Regions from separate parts of the Peribacillus sp. P4_B1 genome, predicted to be linked through region 1. Evidence: riboswitches for the same ligand, from Rfam matches in the RefSeq annotation. Region 1 holds a riboswitch; each other region holds the start of a gene.
The links. A riboswitch is a leader RNA that binds a small molecule or an ion and turns the genes downstream of it on or off. The one in region 1 is predicted to bind preQ1.
Positions count from the first base shown of each region.

Region 1 (2,203 bases):
AGACGACCTGGCTTGTGTGCGCATAACAGCCAGGTTGTTTTTGTAAAATTAACTATTCATATTTTCGTTAAGATAATTCCGATTAATGCTGCAAGTACGCCGGCAATTTGATAGGATTTAAGTTTTTCTTTGAATAAATAACAACCAGCGAATACGACAACTAAACAGTTCAGGCTGACGACAGGAAAGATGATGCTGGCGATTCCAGTATTTAATGCAAAGAAATAACATCCATAGGCTATGATGCTTAATAACCCTACGAGTGATCCAATTTTCACTTCCATTAACTTAATCTTCTCATTCTTGATGGCTAATGCCGAAATGAGATAAAGTGTTCCGCCACCATACATTGATACTAGGATATCAAGGGAGTTTAAATGAAGACGGGTTGATGTCGTCATTAAGATACCTAGCACACCAAATGAGAAAATCGCGAATAATGTGTGCATCATCCAAGGTAAATATTGATGATTGCCCTTAGCATTAGGTGTATACTGAATGACAAGGGTAGCGAGCAGCATGCAGACAATTCCGCTCCACTGCAGTGAAGAAATATGCTCATGAAAAATTAATGCAGCACAGAGGATGGGAAATATTGCATTTGCCGCAATCAGTGGTGATGTCAAACTTGCCGGTCCTTTTTCAAAGGCACTTGCCATCTGGATATTACCGTTAGCGTTCAGTACACCAATGGCTCCACCAAGCAAGATGGATGGCCAGTTAGTAGTCAAGCCATCTACAAATCCGCTATATAAAAGTGCCATGATGAAGGCGGTAAAATAAAAGAAAAATTGGATATGTACCTTTGAGTAACCCTTTCCGTTACTCCATTTAAAAATGCTGTTATTGATTCCGAAACATAAACTGGTGATAAGAGCCGCAAAAATCCACATTGCTTTAATCTCTTCCTTCATGTAGGATAAACTTCTTCTACATTTTAAGCCGAATACGTGTAGGAATCAAACTAAAATAAAAAGTAGATTGACAGATTAGATTTTTTTTTCTATATTTACTATGACAATTTTAAATATTTCCCGATAAACGGGAGAGGTTCATAGCTTCACCCTCTTAAAAAAACTATGGCTTTGATTATTTTTTTGCGAATCAACCATATCTTTGAGGAGATATGGTTTTTGTTATATAGAGGCCCATTTTATGAATCTCCCCTGACAAACGTGGATGAGGAGGACTTTTTATGTCTGGAAGAAAAGAAGAAGAATTAAAAAAAGATATCACACTGCTTGGGAATCAAGGGACAAAATATACATTTGACTATGCGCCTGAAATTCTGGAATCATTCGATAACAAGCATCCGAACCGGGACTATTTCGTCAAATTCAATTGCCCGGAATTCACTAGCTTATGTCCAATAACGGGCCAGCCGGACTTTGCAACCATTTACATCAGCTATATTCCAAGTGTGAAGATGGTGGAAAGCAAGTCATTGAAACTTTATTTATTCAGCTTCCGTAATCATGGTGATTTCCATGAAGACTGCATGAACATCATCATGAATGATTTAATCGAGTTGATGGATCCCAAATATATTGAAGTCTGGGGCAAGTTTACACCTAGGGGCGGAATCTCCATCGATCCTTACACAAATTATGGTAAACCAGGTACGAAGTATGAAGAAATGGCGGATTACCGCTTGATGAATCATGACTTATACCCGGAAACGGTGGATAATCGCTAAAGATTAGAAAAAGACAACTGGCTTATGCCGTTGTCTTTTTTTTGGTTTTTTGCTATTCTCATTCAGTAAACTCACTATTTTGTATTCTTTAAAAATACAAATGTCCTCCTACCAAGGAATTAACACTTGATTGTTTCGTAAAAAAACGTAATAATAGGAAGAGTTAATTTTGACAGAATATTTTCAAAAATAGGGGATGTCGTGATGAAGGTTGCAAAGTTTGGCGGAAGTTCACTTGCGTCAGGTGAACAGGTGAAAAAGGTATTCGAAATTGTAGTTGCTGATCCAGAGAGGAAGATTGTTGTCGTTTCGGCTCCAGGGAAACGCAATTCAAATGATATAAAGGTGACGGATCTATTGATTGAGGCTGCGGAACAGCAGCTGCGCGGGGATAACGGAGAGCATTTGATAGAAGATGTGGTATCCCGCTATGCGAGCATTGCTGAAGAGCTGGATATATCCGAGGAGGTCATCACTGGGATTCATGGAAATCTAAAAGCACTGTTG
Region 1 covers NZ_JBFUHM010000050.1:23,603-25,805, reverse strand. The annotation lists gene AC1DVK_RS21800 (DMT family transporter) at 57-914, opposite strand; PreQ1 riboswitch class I at 1,042-1,087, shown strand; gene queF (preQ(1) synthase) at 1,196-1,696, shown strand; gene AC1DVK_RS21790 (aspartate kinase) at 1,901-2,203, shown strand, end outside.

Region 2 (2,203 bases), on a different contig from region 1:
ATCATCCATTGGCTGCAGTTGAAAAGTGACCCGAGAAGGATCCTCGCGGGGTGTTTCGTCTCCTATCGTGTTCCATGTAAAAGAGAGCAGTTGCAGCGGCTCACACTTAAGTACATTTCCATGGTCAGTGATTCGTCCATCTTCCAGCAAATATGTAACGGTTGCGCCTTCTTGAAAGGATGACTTGATTTGACATCCAAAGTGATATTTTTTTGTGAATTCGCCACTCGTTAGGGCTTCCCAAAGCTTCTCTGGTGTGGTTGCGATATAAATAGGATAGACAAACGTTGGTTTTTTCATTATTCTTTTTCCTCCTCGCGTTTATACTTCTAGCACTCCTTATCAAGTCCGTGCCAAATAAAAACAAAAAGGGTTGCAATATCAAAATCGTATCATAGCTCTATCAATGATTGTCTGCTTTTTATATCCAGCCGGTCAAGCAGTTTTCTGCGACAGGAATCGGCAAAAGCCTTGAACATTTGCTAAGTGTTAAGCTTTGGCAAAGCGGATATTGGCTTATCGAGTCTGTAAATGAAATCCGTGGATTCGCACCATTCCCAGTGACCAAAACGAAATCATAAGGCGATTATTGAAAGGATATAAGCTTGAATACATTTTAGGATCAGGCCATATGGAAACTTCTTGATTTCCAACCGTTTTCAAGCTACGATAAATAAGGAAATGATAATCCGCTCCGGCGGAAGAGGTTCTAGCTACCCTCTCAAAAAAACTAAGGGGAACAGTGCTCTTTCTTAGGGTGCTGTTTTTTCTGTATAAGGAGAATGAATTAAATGTTAAGAATTCTATTTTATTTAGTATCCATCGTCACGGCGAATGTGGTTACAGCAGCTTTTGATCCATTACATTTGGGCATGTTCATCATTCCGATGGGTACATTGCTCATCGGAGGAACCTTCATCTTTCGAGATCTGGTCCAGAATAAATTCGGCCGTGCGAAAACCTATATGTGTATCGTCACCGCACTTATTTTATCTGCATGTGTTTCATTTTTATTAGGAGATACGTTATTGATTGTATTTGCTTCTGCATTATCGTTCGTGGTGGCAGAAACAGCGGATACGGAAATTTATACCCGGTTAAAGCTCCCGATGAGTTGGAGGGTGTTTTACAGCGGGATCGTTGGAGGGTTTTTCGATTCGGTGATATTTGTCGTGATTGGCCTAAGTCCACTAGGTGCCAATATATTGCCATGGGAAGCCGTACCCGCTGCGATTATCGGACAAATCATCGTTAAAACAGTCATTCAGTCAATCGGTGCCGTACTGTTGGGACGAATCAATGTAAGACTGGAAAAGCGCGTAGTCTCCGGTTGAATTCTAGGAGGGATGCACCGATGGATGGAACCAAAAAGGAAGAAGATAAATGCTATTGCCTCGAGGCCTTTCGCGAAAAATATGGTCCGCATGTCCAGGGGGAATGTATGAAGCTCTCCTGCGCCAATTATCGGAAACATAAAGGAATAGACAAAAAAGGGCCAAATTAGGTCCTTTTTTTGCGTGACTGAAGTAACCCACGAATAAAAGTGCGGAATCAAGAGTGTAGCATGAATTCACGAGTAAACGTGCGAAACTCACGAGTAAATGTGCGGAATTCACGAGTAAACGTGCAAAACTTACGAGTAAATAGCCGAACCCCACGAGTAAACAGCGCGAAATCAAGAGTGTAGCATGAATTCACGAGTAAACGTGCGAAACTCACGAGTAAATGTGCGAAACTCACGAGTAAACGTGCAAAACTCACGAGTAAATAGCCGAACCCCACGAGTAAACAGCGCGAAATCAAGAGTGTAGCATGAATTCACGAGTAAACGTGCGAAACCCACGAGTAAACAAGCCGAACCCACGAATAAACAGCGCGAAATCAAGAATGTAGCATGAATTCACGAGTAAATGTGCAAAACTCACGAGTAAACGTGCGAAACCCACGAGTAAATGTGCAAAATTCACGAGTAAATAGCCGAACCCACGAATAAACAGCGCGAAATCAAGAGTGTAGCATGAATTGACGAGTAAATGTGCGGAATTCACGAGTAAACGTGCAAAACTCACGTAAACAAGCCGAACCCACGAATAAACAGCGCGAAATCAAGAATGTAGCATGAATTCACGAGTAAATGTGCAAAACTCACGAGTAAACGTGCGAAACCCACGAGTAAATAGCCGAACTCACGAATAAACAGCGC
Region 2 covers NZ_JBFUHM010000048.1:13,869-16,071, reverse strand. The annotation lists gene AC1DVK_RS21400 (SRPBCC family protein) at 1-300, opposite strand, end outside; gene AC1DVK_RS21395 (hypothetical protein) at 411-581, shown strand; PreQ1 riboswitch class I at 698-740, shown strand; gene AC1DVK_RS21390 (VUT family protein) at 792-1,334, shown strand; gene AC1DVK_RS21385 (hypothetical protein) at 1,355-1,504, shown strand; gene AC1DVK_RS21380 (hypothetical protein) at 1,552-1,761, opposite strand; gene AC1DVK_RS21375 (hypothetical protein) at 1,800-2,069, opposite strand; gene AC1DVK_RS21370 (hypothetical protein) at 2,066-2,203, opposite strand, start outside.
Region 2: it holds a riboswitch for preQ1, as region 1 does, so the genes downstream of both, AC1DVK_RS21390 (VUT family protein) here and queF (preQ(1) synthase) in region 1, are expected to answer to the same signal.

Region 3 (2,203 bases), on a different contig from region 1:
CCACTCCCGTCTGGCTTCGGCATAGCTTGTCGGCGTTTCGTATAGTCGAACGAATTCGACCCTAGCACCCTCATATTCCTTTAATGAAAGGGCTTCGGCCATTTTTTCATAAATCCAGACAACCATATTTTCAGCCGTAGTGTTCATGAGCGGCAAGGTTTCATTCAAATAACGATGATCAAGGTGGATTTCAATTTCATTTTTCCATATATCCTTGATGTCCCCGAAATCTATCATCAAACCGCGTGAATCCGTATACCCGCTCAATCCGAAAATGACCTTATACGTATGGCCATGCAAGTTCTTGCATTTTCCTTCATAGTCATGTAGATGGTGTGCTGCGTCAAAGGTAAATTCCTTACTGACCATGACCCTTTTAGTTGTATATTTCAATTGGCTGCGCTGAATATCTTGATCTATTTTTTGGAGTTTATCTACTATAGTAAAACCGTACATCACGAAAGCACCTTCCGTCTGCTTACATAGTCATCCAATCCTTTTTTCCGCAACTTACATGCCGGACAATCTCCACAGCCGTCTGATATGATTCCGTTATAGCAAGTCAGGGTCTTTTCGCGGACAAAGTCGAACGCGCCAAGCTGATCGGCAAGCTCCCATGTTTCCTCTTTATTAAGCCACATAAGCGGCGTATCAATCACGAATGACTGGTCCATCGACAAGTTCAAGGTCACATTCAACGATTTAATGAATACATCCCGGCAGTCCGGATATCCGCTGAAATCCGTTTCACAGACACCGGTGACAATATGTTTAGCGCCAATCTGACTGGCCAACACTCCGGCAAACGATAGGAACAGTAAATTCCGCCCTGGTACGAACGTCGACGGCAATTCCCCGTCTTCCCCGTCCTCCACTGCAATGTCACTTCTCGTCAAAGCATTCGGTGCCAATTGGTTCAGCAGCGACATGTCAAGGATATGATGGTTCACGCCCAATTCCTTGGCAATCTCTTGAGCGCATTCGATTTCCAAGCTGTGCCGCTGATTATAATCAAACGTCACCGCTTCCACTTCCTCATATCTCTCCATCGCCCAGAACAGGCACGTCGTACTGTCCTGACCTCCGCTAAACACAACCACTGCCTTTTCTTTCTTCTTCATTTCTATAAAACTCCTTTTTACGGAAAAAAACAGCACCCTAAGAAAAGAGCACTGTTTCTCCTTAGTTTTTTTGAGAGGGTAGCTAGAACCTCTTCCGCCATAACGCGGAATATTATATTTTTCCAAGTCAATAGTAACTTGAAAACGAGAAGAAATCAAGATGTTTGGATTATGGAAAATCACACCTAACGGAGAACTTGGTTATCTTCTCATCTGCTTAAATAACCCATTATTTATCCGATAAAAAAAGAGGGAATAAAATATCGATAAAGGGGTTCATTAATTTGAAAAGTATTAAAGGAAAGATATTGGCAGCATTTTTCACTCATCATATCTTTGTGTATCATCTTAGGAGCATTTAATATTTATAGCAGCAATAAGTCACTTGTACATTCCAAAGATATCATTAGCCAAAAATTGCCGATTCTAATTGATGAAGAACAACTACTCAATAATGTTGCACAAAGAAGCGCACTCGCAAGAGGCTATATTCTATATGGCGACGAAAGTAATAAAGAGAAGTTCTTAAAATATACCGAAGAAAGCAAAGTCATTCAGGAGGATCTATTAGCCTTAAGTGATTCTGAAAAAACGAAGGAATTGATTGAGAAAAGCGTGGATTGGAGAACGATTATTATAGACCGCGTATTTACACAATATGATCAAGGAAATGAAGAACGTGCTATAGAAATACTAAAGGATGAAGTTGCACCAATAAGCAATGAATTGATGGATGGGTTTAGAGAGCTAGCTTCCGAACGCGAAAAAACGATTGTCGATTTAGGTGAAACCGTCATCGCAAGCGGGAAATCGGTTAAGTCTACAAGTATCATCATATCCATTGCGGCAGTCCTTATCGGCCTTGTGCTTGCACTTGTGACTGCAAACCTCATTACCACCCCCCTCCTTAAAGTCAGGGACAGGATGAAAATGGTTGCTGACGGAAAACTGAATCATGAGCCACTGGAGCAAAAGTCAAATGATGAAATGGGTGAATTAACGGTATCCGCCAACCAAATGCAGAAAAACCTTCGTGATACGATCGAAAAAATGCTGGTTGTATCCGAATCCGTTTCCAACCA
Region 3 covers NZ_JBFUHM010000048.1:20,312-22,514, forward strand. The annotation lists gene queD (6-carboxytetrahydropterin synthase QueD) at 1-456, opposite strand, end outside; gene queC (7-cyano-7-deazaguanine synthase QueC) at 456-1,121, opposite strand; PreQ1 riboswitch class I at 1,177-1,219, opposite strand; gene AC1DVK_RS21445 (methyl-accepting chemotaxis protein) at 1,458-2,203, shown strand, end outside.
Region 3: it holds a riboswitch for preQ1, as region 1 does, so the genes downstream of both, queC (7-cyano-7-deazaguanine synthase QueC) here and queF (preQ(1) synthase) in region 1, are expected to answer to the same signal.